DNA from 3 places in the Achromobacter sp. 1011791174 genome. Region 3 is predicted to be linked to each of the others. Evidence: predicted binding sites of a transcription regulator. Region 3 holds the regulator's gene; each other region holds the start of a gene.
The links. The regulator HrcA, encoded in region 3, represses chaperone genes, less so after heat shock. The targets are predictions, from matches to a motif close to TTAGCACTCNNNNNNNNNGAGTGCTAA.
Positions count from the first base shown of each region.

Region 1 (4,173 bases), on a different contig from region 3:
TTCCCGATCATTTCAGGAATGCGGCATGGATCAGAAACCCTTGCGTATCTTCAACGTCAATGAAATCCTCGCCGGCCTGCCGCTGGCCGACCTCAGCCGTGGCGTGGAGCAGGAGGACGACGCCGATGCCTTTCCGATGCAGGCGGCCTTCGGCAGCGGCGGCCTGTTCATCGGCGGCTTTGTCGGACTGGCGCCCTGGGAAAACCATCCCGATACCGATGAGCTTCTTTATGCCGTCGAAGGCGAGGTCGAGATCACGATCTTGACTGACGCGGGAGCACAAACGGAAATGCTGCGGCAGGGATGCGTCTGTATCGTACCCAAAGGACTGTGGCATCGCCAGCACGCCCATGCGCCGGTCAGGCTGATGACGATCTCCGGCCCAAGCCTGTCGTCGCGGGGCGACGATCCGCGCCCCGTTGACTCGCAGCAGCCTGTGGCGCCAGCATGAGCCGCAAGGGCCACTGCCGCGACAACGCGGCAGCCGAAGCCGAGGGCATGCGGGTCGCTGGCGCAGCCTTTATTGTTGTTCTGTCTACGGTTCCTTCAGCCCCAACGCATTCACCAACGGGGCGAACAATTTCTTTTCGTCGCGCACGCGCGCGGCATAGTCGGCCACGCTCAGCGGTAGCGCCTCGGCGCCCGCATCCAGAAAGCGCGCCTGGATCTCCGGCCGCGCAAGCACTTTGTTAATTTCGGCGTTCATGCGATCGACCACATCATCGCGGGTGCCAGCGGCGGCATACACGCCGAACAGGCTGTCCGCGAAAACCCCATCGATGCCGGCCTCGGAGAAGGTTCGTATGTCGGGCGCAACGGCGGCGCGTTGCCGGCTCGCCACCGCCAGTACCTTCAGCTTGCCCGCCTGCACCATGGGAAAGACCGTGGCGGGTCCAAACGCGAAGTCGATCTGGCCTGCCGCCAGATCTTGTATCGCCGGCGCCACGCCGCGATACGGTGCATGGGTGGCCGGGATGCCAGTCGCCTGCTTGAGCAGCTCGCCCGCCAGATGCGGCGTCGTGCCGTTTCCGGCCGAACCGTAATTGAGCGGATCGGGCCGCTTGCGCGCGTACTCCACGAACGCTTCGAGCGTATCGACGCCAAGCGAAGACCGGACAAACAGGAACAACTGGCTGTTGGCCAGCAAGGCAACCGGCCGCAGGTCCCGCTGCGGATTGAACGGCATGCTGGCGAACATCAGTGGATTGACCGATTCGGTCGTCGACGGATTGAGCAGGAAGGTATGGTTGTCCCCGCCGTTGCGCGCAACTTCGGCTCCCGCCACGTTGCCGCCCGCACCGCCCCGATTCTCCACGATAACGGTCTGCTTCAAGGCCTCGGCCAGGTGCGGCTGCACGGTGCGCGCCAGCACGTCGACCAGCCCTCCGGGCGCCAGCCCCACGACCAGGCGCACGGGCTTGACAGGCCAGGGCTGAGACGGTGTTTGCGCATGGCTGCCCGTTGCCCAGCCAGTCAGCGCCAGCATCATCATGGCCAGACAGCGTCTACGCAGCAGCATGCGATTCTCCTTATGGGGGGCCACCCCGCGATCCCGTGCACGATGCGCCACGCACCGCGCCACGGTGAACCGCCTTGATGCCTCATCGCGGCGGCGGTCCTGCATTGGTTGCTCATTCTTCACAAAAGTTTAAGCATAAAGAATCCCGGATAACCCTATGAATTTCCGGCGACACGCGCAGCTTATCGACACGGCTGTCGTGCAAACAAAAAATGGGATGGCTCCCATGCAAGCCTCCCGGTCTCATGCCACGCCGCCGCCATCGCTTCCGCCCGGATTCGCGCAGCCATGCGAAACGCGTTGTCCGGGGGAATCAGCTTGCACGGTGGAACCATTGATGGATATCTGGGAATTGCCTTGCCGGCAACTTGGATGAACAAGAACGCCTCCTTCATGGAATGTCGATGCATGGCCTCCTGCTTGCCGAATTTTGATGCCCGTCGTCCAAAAAAAATCTGGCCGCAAGCCGCATGAACAGGCCATCGACACCGCGTTCAGGACGCCAACGTGGGCGAGCCCAGCCCCAAGTCGAACGAATGTCGACCGAAAATTAGGGTCAGAGCAATCCACATCGAATATGTAACAGCCCCCCTCCCCCCCTTGAAGCCCAAAACTTCATCCCTATAATTAGCACTCGACACCGGTGAGTGCTAACAACGCTCCCGGGGCACCCCGAACCATTTCAAATCTCTTCTAGAAACAGGAGTTCCTCATGGCCCTGCGTCCCCTGCACGATCGCGTGATCGTCAAACGCCTGGACAACGAGCGCAAGACCGCCTCGGGCATCGTCATCCCGGACAGCGCCGCTGAAAAGCCGGACCAAGGCGAAGTCGTCGCCGTTGGCCCGGGCAAGAAGACCGAAGACGGCAAGATCCTGCCGGTCGACCTGAAGGCTGGCGACAAGGTGCTGTTCGGCAAGTATGCCGGCCAGTCGGTGAAGGTTGATGGCGAAGAGCTGCTCGTCATCCGCGAGGACGAAATCCTCGCCGTGATCCAGTAAATCCCCGCCTAAACGAATTTTCGAAGGAAGCTGATAAAAATGGCTGCCAAGCAAGTACTGTTCGGTGACGACGCCCGCGTGCGCATCGTCCGTGGCGTGAATGTTCTCGCCAACGCCGTCAAGACCACCCTGGGCCCCAAGGGTCGCAACGTCGTGCTGGAGCGCTCGTTCGGCGCCCCGACCGTGACCAAGGACGGCGTGTCCGTCGCCAAGGAAATCGAACTGAAGGACAAGTTCGAGAACATCGGCGCCCAGCTGGTCAAGGACGTCGCCTCGAAGACCTCCGACAACGCCGGTGACGGCACCACCACCGCCACCGTGCTGGCCCAGGCCATCGTTCAGGAAGGCCTGAAGTACGTTGCCGCCGGTTTCAACCCGATCGACCTGAAGCGCGGCATCGACAAGGCCGTCGCCGCCGCCGTCGCCGAACTGAAGAAGCAATCCAAGCCGGTCACGACCAGCAAGGAAATCGCCCAGGTCGGCTCGATCTCGGCCAACAGCGACACCTCCATCGGCCAGATCATCGCTGACGCGATGGACAAGGTCGGCAAGGAAGGCGTCATCACCGTCGAAGACGGCAAGTCGCTGGAAAACGAGCTGGACGTCGTCGAAGGCATGCAATTCGACCGCGGCTACCTGTCGCCCTACTTCATCAACAACCCGGACAAGCAAGTTGCCGCCCTGGACGACCCGTTCGTCCTGATCTTCGACAAGAAGATCAGCAACATCCGTGACCTGCTGCCCGTGCTGGAACAAGTCGCCAAGTCGAGCCGTCCGCTGCTGATCATCGCCGAAGACGTCGAAGGCGAAGCGCTGGCCACCCTGGTGGTGAACAACATCCGTGGCATCCTGAAGACCACCGCCGTCAAGGCGCCGGGCTTCGGCGACCGCCGCAAGGCCATGCTGGAAGACATCGCCATCCTGACGGGCGGCACGGTGATCTCCGAAGAAACCGGCATGTCGCTGGAAAAGGCCACGCTGGCCGAGCTGGGTCAGGCCAAGCGCATCGAAGTGGGCAAGGAAAACACGACCATCATCGACGGCGCTGGCGACAGCAAGTCGATCGAAGCTCGCGTCAAGCAGATCCGCGTCCAGATCGAAGAAGCCACGTCCGACTACGACCGTGAAAAGCTGCAAGAGCGCGTGGCCAAGCTGGCCGGCGGCGTTGCCGTGATTCGCGTTGGCGCCGCCACCGAAGTCGAAATGAAGGAAAAGAAGGCTCGCGTCGAAGACGCGCTGCACGCCACCCGCGCCGCCGTTGAAGAAGGCGTCGTGGCCGGCGGCGGCGTCGCCCTGCTGCGCGCCAAGCAAGCCATCACCGACCTGAAGGGCGACACCGCCGATCAGAACGCCGGCATCAAGCTGATCCTGCGCGCCGTCGAAGAGCCGCTGCGCACGATCGTCGCCAACGCCGGTGAAGAAGCCAGCGTCGTCGTCAACAACGTGCTGAACGGCAAGGGCAACTACGGCTACAACGCCGCGACCGGCGAGTACACCGACCTGGTCGAGCAAGGCGTGCTGGATCCCACCAAGGTGACCCGCACCGCCCTGCAAAACGCCGCCTCCGTCGCCAGCCTGCTGCTGACCGCCGAAGCCGCCGTGGTCGAACTGGCCGAAGACAAGCCCGCTGCCCCGGCCATGCCGGGTGGCATGG
Region 1 is NZ_JCBANH010000046.1:42,321-46,493, reverse strand. It holds gene AC6LJ5_RS17035 (cupin domain-containing protein) at 26-451, shown strand; gene AC6LJ5_RS17030 (Bug family tripartite tricarboxylate transporter substrate binding protein) at 536-1,519, opposite strand; gene groES (co-chaperone GroES) at 2,232-2,519, shown strand; gene groL (chaperonin GroEL) at 2,559-4,173, shown strand, end outside.
Region 1: a site for HrcA is predicted at 2,147-2,173, ahead of groES (co-chaperone GroES). Genes of this name have one in related genera too.

Region 2 (4,173 bases), on a different contig from region 3:
GAGCAGCTTGGAAAGCCGGCGGCCTGAAACCGCGCTTCTATACTGGTCGGCCTGCCGCCGCAGGCCGGCGCCGCGCCCGGTCCGCGGCGTTCTTGTCCTGATGAGGAACGCCTGATTTGATCAACGGTTTCGCTCCCTTCGCCTGGATCCTGCTGGGCGCCGTCGTGGTCCTGCTGCCGGGCCTGTTCATGCTGCTGGGCCGGGGCGGCCCGAAAGATGAGCGCGGTCGCCGCCTCTTCCAGTTCCGGCCGGTGCGGCGCCTGTTCGGGCTGATGCTGGTGGCGCTGGGCTGCGTGTCGGGCCTGTTGGCCCTGTCGCTGGTGCAGTTCTTCCGCCTGACCACGGACGCGCCCGTCGCGCGTCTCGAAGTCCGCCAACAGGGTGACGGCCAGTTCCAGGTGCGCGCGAGCGCGCCTGGCATCGGCGAGAAGCAATATGTACTGTATGGCGATCAGTGGCAGATCGACGCCCGCGTGGTGCGCTGGAAGCTGCCTGCCCTGATGGCGGGCGTGCCGCCGTTGTACCGGCTGGAACGGCTGTCCGGCCGCTATGGCGACGCCGCGCGCGAAGCTGCCGCCACGCGCTCGGTCCACTCGCTGGACGACTGGCCGGCGCCCGACCTGGGCTCGCTGAAGAAGAGCTTCCCGAACTGGTTTCCGTTCGTCGATGTGCAGTTCGGCAGCGGCGCCTACATGCCCTTGTTCGACGGGGCCCGCTACCAGGTCTTCCTGGATCCCCGGGGCGCGCTGTTCGCCCGCCCGGACGGACAGGCCACGGAGGAAGGGCTCAAGCGCCTGGGCTGGTGAGACTGAGCGTGCCCCCGGTCGCCACGGGCGGGCGGACGTCCCTCGCGACGTTCGCCAGCAAAAATAAATGGGGTCGCGTCAATGGGAACGAAACTTTGACGCGCCGCAATAGTCGAATTAGCACTCCCACAACCAGAGTGCTAAGATCGAATCCATGTCGCTTTCCCTGAGCTTTCCGGAGACCTCCGCCATGAAGCAACCCAGTACCTCGTTGGCCGCTTCCGGCAACGCCCTGGCGTTGGCCATCGCCAATCCGGGCGCGCTGGGCACGATCGACGCGTACATTTCGGCCGTGAACCGCCTGCCGGTGCTGTCGGCCGAGCGCGAAACCGAGCTGGGCCGTCGCCTGCGCGACCAGGAAGACCTGTCCGCCGCCCGCGAGCTGGTGCTGTCGCACCTGCGCCTGGTGGTTTCCGTGGCGCGCCAGTATCTCGGCTACGGCCTGCCGCATGCTGACCTGATCCAGGAAGGCAACGTCGGCTTGATGAAGGCCGTCAAGCGTTTCGACCCCGAGCGCGGCGTGCGCCTGGTGTCCTTCGCCGTGCACTGGATCAAGGCCGAGATCCACGAATACATCATTCGCAACTGGCGCCTGGTCAAGGTCGCCACCACCAAGGCGCAGCGCAAACTGTTCTTCAACCTGCGCAGCATGCGCCCGGACGGCCAGACGCTGGACCCGGAACAGGTCGACCATATCGCGCAGGAATTGAACGTTCGCCGCGAGGACGTCAGCGAAATGGAAGTGCGCATGTCCGGCCGCGACATGTCGCTCGAAAACCAGGACGATGACGATGACAGCTACGCGCCCATCGCCTATCTGTCCGACGAAGGCCGCCAGGAGCCGACCCGAGTGCTGGAACGCGCCGCGCGCGACCACATGCAGAGCGCTGGTCTGAATGGCGCGCTCGATGCGCTGGATCCGCGCTCGCGCCGCATCGTCGAGGCGCGCTGGCTGCAGGACGACGGCGGCGCCACGCTACATGAGCTGGCGCAGGAGTTCGGCGTGTCGGCCGAGCGCATCCGCCAGATCGAGGCCGCCGCGCTGAAAAAGATGCGCGGCACGCTGGCTGCCTGAAGCCGCAATGCCAGACAAGCCCGGGGCCGCGCAAGCGGCCCTTTGCTTTTGCGGCAAGCCGATAGCGAGCCATCGCGCGAGTCTGCGCCTGATATCTATGGTCATCGTTGCATCAATAAATTGATACAACTTCGCTAAGGAATTTCACCAGATTGCCGAAACTTAATCGGGTGGGCCGCGCCTAACTTCATGTAGACCGCGAACTCCGGTTAGCAGTCTTGTCATCCGTCTCGGCTTCTCCTCTTTCCCCTCCCCTATGAGACGGATGCTTGCGGGGCACCTGTATATACCGGTGCCCCGATTTTTTTTGCGCGCGTGATTCGCAGCCGCGCACGGATCGCACCACCAGGCGGTGCGTCATGGGCGGCGGTTGGTGTTCTTCAGGCGGCCCGCGCAGCCTCGGCGGCGTTCACGGCAGGTTCCTGCACCCGCCGCACGCCGGTCGCCAGCGAACCATCCTTGTACAGCTTGATCCATCGGTAGCCCGGCGCCTTGCCGTCGACCACGTGCCGGCCGTCGCGCACGCTGAACTGGAAGCAGGTCGAGGGCGTGGCCAGGATGCGCAGATTGTGCCGGCGACGATCGAATTCATGATGCACGTGGCCCCACAGCAGCACGCGCGCCTGCGGCCAGCGCGCCAGCAGCTGGAACAGGCGTTGCGGGTTGTCGATCATCATGGTGTCGTGCCAGTGCGTGATCGGCATGGCGTTGTGATGCGTGGCGACCAGCGCGGGCCGTTCCGGCGCCTCGGCCAGCGCGCTTTCCAGCAGGTCGAGCTGGCTGTCGGGCAGGTGTCCGCCGTTGGAGCCGGGCACGGTGGTGTCCAGGCAGATGACGCGCCACGCGCCCACGTCGGTCACCGGCTCGCTCCAGGCGGGCAACGCGCGGCGTAGCGTGTCGGGCGCGTCATGGTTGCCGGGCAGGCAGCGGATGCGGGCGCCGGCCAGCGCCGGGCTGGCCTGCAGCATGCCGGCCAGGCGTTGGTAGGCCGCCACCTCGCCGTCCTGGGAAAGGTCGCCCGTGGCCAGGACCAGGTCGGGACGCTTGTGGTCGGCCTCGATCTGGCCGAGCACCGCGCGCAGGCTGGCGTCGGTGTTCACGCCGAGCATTGACGTTTCGGCCTCGCCGAACAGATGGCAGTCGGTGAGCTGCACAAGCAAGGCGGGCGCGCCGTCGCGCGGCGCTTGGGACTGAGTGCGGACCAAGGGCCGCTCCTGCGTAGTTGGCACGGCTCTACATTATCCAAAAACCGGCGTCCGCGCGCGCGATGGCGTCGCCTCCGGACCGCTCAATCGTGAGCAAGCGTGAACTGCCTGACGGAACGGCCCGGAAAAACCGCTATTCTTGTCAAACTTCGCACACGCCTCACGATCTGGACGCGGCTTTACATGGATGTCGGTTTTCTCGTATTCGGCCTGGCGGGCCTGCTCACGCTGGTCTGCTTCATGCCGCCGCTGGCCGGCCGCCTCAAGCTGCCCTATTCGGTGCTGCTGGCCATCGTCGGCTGTCTGCTCGGCATCGTCATTCACCTGCATGGCTGGGCGCCCAGCTGGATCGGTGATTTCCTGGATTCCCTGGAACGCTTCGAGATCTCGTCCGAGACCTTCCTGATGGTGTTCCTGCCGGTGCTGCTGTTCGAGACCGCGCTGTCCATGAACGTGCGCCGGTTGATGGACGACATCGGCCCCATTCTCATGATGGCCATTGTGGCCGTGGTGGTGTGCACGCTGGTGGTGGGCGTCACGCTCGATGCCATCTCGTCCTACGGGCTGGTGGTCTGCCTGCTGCTGGGCGCCATCGTCGCCACCACCGATCCGGTGGCCGTGGTGGGCATTTTCCGCGAAGTGGGCGCGCCCAAGCGCCTGACCACGCTGGTCGAAGGCGAAAGCCTGTTCAACGACGCCGCGTCCATCGCCCTGTACTCCGTGCTGCTGGCCGTGCTGGGCGGCCATGGCGAACTCAGCGTCAGCGGCGTGTTCAATGATTTCGTGGTGCACTTCATCGGTGGCGGCGTGGCCGGTTTCGCCATGGGGCGGCTGGCCTGTTTCCTGTTCGCCTGGCTGCGCGGCTTCCCCACCGCCGAGATCACGCTGACGCTGACGCTGGCCTATCTGTCCTTCTTCATCTCCGAGCACTATCTGAACGTTTCCGGCGTGGTGGCCACGGTGATCGCTGGGCTGGTGGTGGGGTCCACCGGCCGCACCCGCATGTCGCCGACCACCTTCGAGTACCTGTCCAGCGCCTGGGAACAGTTCGGCTTCTGGGCCAATTCGCTGATCTTCCTGTTCGCGG
Region 2 is NZ_JCBANH010000075.1:1,787-5,959, forward strand. It holds gene fghA (S-formylglutathione hydrolase) at 1-27, shown strand, start outside; gene AC6LJ5_RS22055 (hypothetical protein) at 117-806, shown strand; gene rpoH (RNA polymerase sigma factor RpoH) at 961-1,881, shown strand; gene AC6LJ5_RS22065 (phosphodiesterase) at 2,262-3,086, opposite strand; gene AC6LJ5_RS22070 (cation:proton antiporter) at 3,270-4,173, shown strand, end outside.
Region 2: a site for HrcA is predicted at 924-950, ahead of rpoH (RNA polymerase sigma factor RpoH). Genes of this name have one in related genera too.

Region 3 (4,173 bases):
GCGCGGCGCCCTCGCGCAGCACGCTGGCGTCGCCGCGCTCGCCCAGCGCCAGGGCCAGGGCGTCGACGAGGATGGACTTGCCCGCGCCGGTCTCGCCGGAAAACACGGTGAAGCCCGGGCCGAAATGGATCTCGGTCTGTTCGACGATGACGAAGTCGCGGATATGCAGGGTGCGCAGCATGGGGGGCGCTAACTACTCTACGTTGTCGGTGGCCTGCGGCATCAGGTTCCAGTGCAGCTTGCGGCGCAGGGTGGAGAAGAAACTGTAGCCTTCGGGGTGCACGAAGCGGACATTGTGGCGCGAGCGTTGCACCACGATGCGGTCGCCGGGTTGCAGGTCGGACCAGGTCTGCATGTCGAAGTGCACGCTGGCGCCCACGCCCACGCGCCCCATGGCGGTCAGGGTCATGTTGAGCACGCCGCTGTCGGGAATGACGATGGGGCGGTTGGACAGCGTTTGCGGCGCCACCGGCACCAGCACCATGGCGTTCATGCCCGGATGCAGGATGGGGCCGTTGGCGGACAGCGCGTAGGCGGTCGAGCCGGTGGGCGTGGCGATGATCAGGCCATCGGCGCGCTGCGTGTACATGAACGCGCCGTCCAGCTCGACGCGGACTTCGATCATGCCGCCGCGGCCGGCGCGGTTGAGCACCACGTCGTTCAGCGCGGTGGCCGAATACAGCTGCTGTTCGCCGCGCCAGGCGCTGCCCTCGAGCAGCATGCGTTCCTCGATCTGGAAGCTGCCTTCCAGCACGCGCGCTAGCGCGGCCTGCGAGTCCTGCAGCGGGATGTCGGTGATGAAGCCCAGCCGCCCATGGTTGATGCCGACCAGCGGCACGCCGAAGGGCGCCAGGTGGCGCGCCGCGCCCAGCACGGTGCCGTCGCCGCCCATGACCACCGCCAGCGAGGCGTTCTGGCCGATCTCTTCGAGCGAGGCGGCGGGGAATTCGGTGAGCCCGGTGTTGCGCGCCGTGTCGGCGTCGACCAGCAGCTGCCGACCGGCCTGCCTGAGCGCGAGCGCGAGCGCCCGCAACGGTGCGTCCAGGCCGGTGTCCTGGTATCTGCCGATCAGGGCGACGGTGGGAAAGTGCATGGCTGCGAGCGGATCAGAAAAGGCGACGCTGGAAAACGCGACACTTGCCCGGAATGGGCCAGTTTGCCGATTATATGGGGCCGCATATACGCTTGCGGGACAAAAATCGCCTCAATTGGAAAAGATTCCCTAAAATACCCGCCATGGACGACCGTGCACGCGCGTTACTGAAGGCGTTGATCGAACGCTATATCGCCGATGGGCAGCCCGTGGGTTCGCGGACGCTATCCAAAGTCTTCGATCTTTCCCCGGCCACGATCCGCAACGTCATGTCGGACCTCGAAGAGCTGGGCCTGATCCACAGCCCCCACACCTCGGCCGGGCGCGTGCCGACGCCGCGCGGCTATCGCATGTTCGTCGATTCCCTGCTGGCGGTGCAGTCGTACCAGCTGGAACCGCGCAACATGGGCGAGATGCTGTCGGCGGCCGAGCCCACCCGGGCCGTCAATGCCGCCGCCGCGCTGCTGTCCAACCTGACCCAGTTCGCCGGGGTGGTGCTCACGCCCAAGCGCGCCCAGATATTCCGCCAGATCGAATTCATCCGCCTGTCCGACAAGCGCGTGCTGCTCATCATCGTCACGCCGGATGGCGACGTGCAGAACCGCATCCTGTTCGTGCAGCGCGACTACGCCGAGTCCGAGCTGCTGGAGGCCGGCAACTTCTTCAATGTCCATTTCGCCGGCAAGTCCTTCGACGCCGTGCGCCGCACGCTGTCCACCGAACTCGCCCAGCTGCGCGAGGACATCTCGCGCCTGATGCAGGCCGCGGTCGAGGCCAGCGCCGAAGCGGCCGAGGACGGCGATGCCGTGGTGATCTCCGGCGAGCGCAAGCTGCTGGACGTGACCGACATCGCCTCCGACATGGACCGGCTGCGCAAGATGTTCGCGCTGTTCGAGAAAAAGACCGACCTGCTGCAGCTGCTGGACGTCTCCAGCCGCGCGCAGGGCGTGCAGATCTACATCGGCGGCGATTCCCAGCTGGTGCCGATGGAAGAGGTGTCCGTCATCACCGCGCCCTACGGGGTCGACGGCAAGGTGGTCGGCACTCTGGGCGTGATCGGCCCGACCCGCATGGCCTACGAGCGCGTCATTCCCATCGTGGACATCACGGCGCGCCTGCTGTCCAACGCGCTCAGCCACAACCAGTAGTTCCCAGTCAAAGCTGCATCCTCCTCGCGGAGGAAGGGGAGTTTTTGTGTTTCTTCGCCTGTTCAAGTACCTGTGGCCCGAACGCTACCTGCCCGAACCGGAGCAGGACGATCCCTTCAACGAGGATCCGCCGCCGCGCGCGCCGGGCAAGGTCGGCGTGCTGCTGGTGAACCTGGGCACCCCGGACGCTCCCACGGCCAGGGATATCCGCAAGTACCTGGGCGAATTCCTGTCCGACCCGCGCGTGATCGAAATTCCGCGCTATCTGTGGAAGCCGATATTGCATGGCCTGGTGCTGACCCTGCGCCCGAAGAAGCTGGCGCCGCGCTACGCCGGCATCTGGCTGCAGGACGGCTCGCCGCTGATGGTCTACAGCCGCCGCCAGGCCGAGGGCGTGGCCGCGGCGCTGCGCGAGGCGGGCGTGGACGCGACGGTGGAACTGGGCATGCGCTATGGCAACCCGTCGATCCCGGACGCGATCGGCCGGCTGCGCGCGCAGGGCTGCGAGCGCATCCTGACCGTGCCGCTCTATCCGCAGTACGCCGCCAGCACCACTGCCACGGTGGTGGACGCCGTGACCCGCCACGCGGGGCGTCTGCGCGACCAGCCGGAGCTGCGCTTCATCAAGCGTTTTCATGAAGACGCGTTCTACCTGGACGCGCTGGCCGGCCGCATCGAATCCTATTGGCGCGAGCATGGTCGTCCGCAGAAGCTGGTGATGAGTTTCCACGGCCTGCCGCGCTACTCGATCGAGCTGGGCGACCCCTACTACCGCGATTGCATGGAAACGGCGCGGCTGCTGTCGCAGCGTCTGTCGCTGCCGCGCGAGCAGATCGAAGTCACCTTCCAGAGCCGCTTCGGCGCGGCCCGCTGGCTGGAGCCCTATACCGAGCCCACGCTCAAGATGCTGGCCGCCGCCGGCGTGACGGACGTGGACGTGGTGTGCCCGGGTTTTGTGGCAGACTGTCTGGAAACCCTGGAGGAAATCAGCCAGGAATGCCGCCATGCCTTCCTCGAGGCCGGCGGCAGGCAGTTCCGCTACATTCCCGCCCTGAACGACGATCCGGCCTGGATCGCCGGCCTGGCAGGCTTGACGGCCAGGCATCTGCAAGGGTGGGGCGCGCACTCACCGACTTGAAGGAGCAGGCTCATGCATCATGATCCCAAGACTGGCAAGACCGTGAAAAAGGGGACGGTGGCTACCCCGGTGGACGAGGATCAGGTCGAGCATGAGCTGGACGAGGCGCTGGCCGAGACCTTTCCCGCCAGCGACCCCATCGCCGTCCATCCCGAGCCGGAAACGGATGAGGCCCGGGTCGACCGGGCGCTGAAGGACAGCTTTCCCGCCAGCGATCCGGCCGCGCCCGCCCAGCCGCACAGAAAAAAGTAGGGCGACCCCGATTTTTCGCAAAGGTTCCGCCGCCGGGGAATATTTCGCTATCCCGGGCTTGAAATAGGGGTATTGGCCCCCATTCATGTCTGCGAAAGCCATTCTTTTTGGAGGATTCCCCATGACGGCACCCCACGAGCCCGCAGACCAGACGCCCGAGCACGGCGCCGCCGCCGACGCGGCCCCCGCCGCCCAGGACGACCTGCTGGCCGAGCTGAACGAGCTGCGCGCCCAACTGGACGCCGCCCAGGCCACCGTCAATGAACAGCATGACCAGCTGCTGCGCGTGCGCGCGGAAGCCGAGAACGTGCGCCGTCGCGCCCAGGAAGACGTGTCCAAGGCCCGCAAGTTCGGCATCGAGTCGTTCGCCGAGAGCCTGGTTCCGGTCAAGGACAGCCTGGAAGCCGCGCTGGCCCAGCCCGAACAGACCGTGGACACCCTGCGCGAAGGCGTGGAAGTGACCCTGAAGCAGCTGGCCGCCGCCTTCGAGCGCAACCTGCTCAAGGAAATCGCGCCGGCCCAGGGCGACAAGTTCGATCCGC
Region 3 is NZ_JCBANH010000006.1:84,594-88,766, forward strand. It holds gene recN (DNA repair protein RecN) at 1-181, opposite strand, end outside; gene AC6LJ5_RS03875 (NAD kinase) at 194-1,093, opposite strand; gene hrcA (heat-inducible transcriptional repressor HrcA) at 1,237-2,241, shown strand; gene hemH (ferrochelatase) at 2,288-3,379, shown strand; gene AC6LJ5_RS03890 (hypothetical protein) at 3,392-3,631, shown strand; gene grpE (nucleotide exchange factor GrpE) at 3,753-4,173, shown strand, end outside.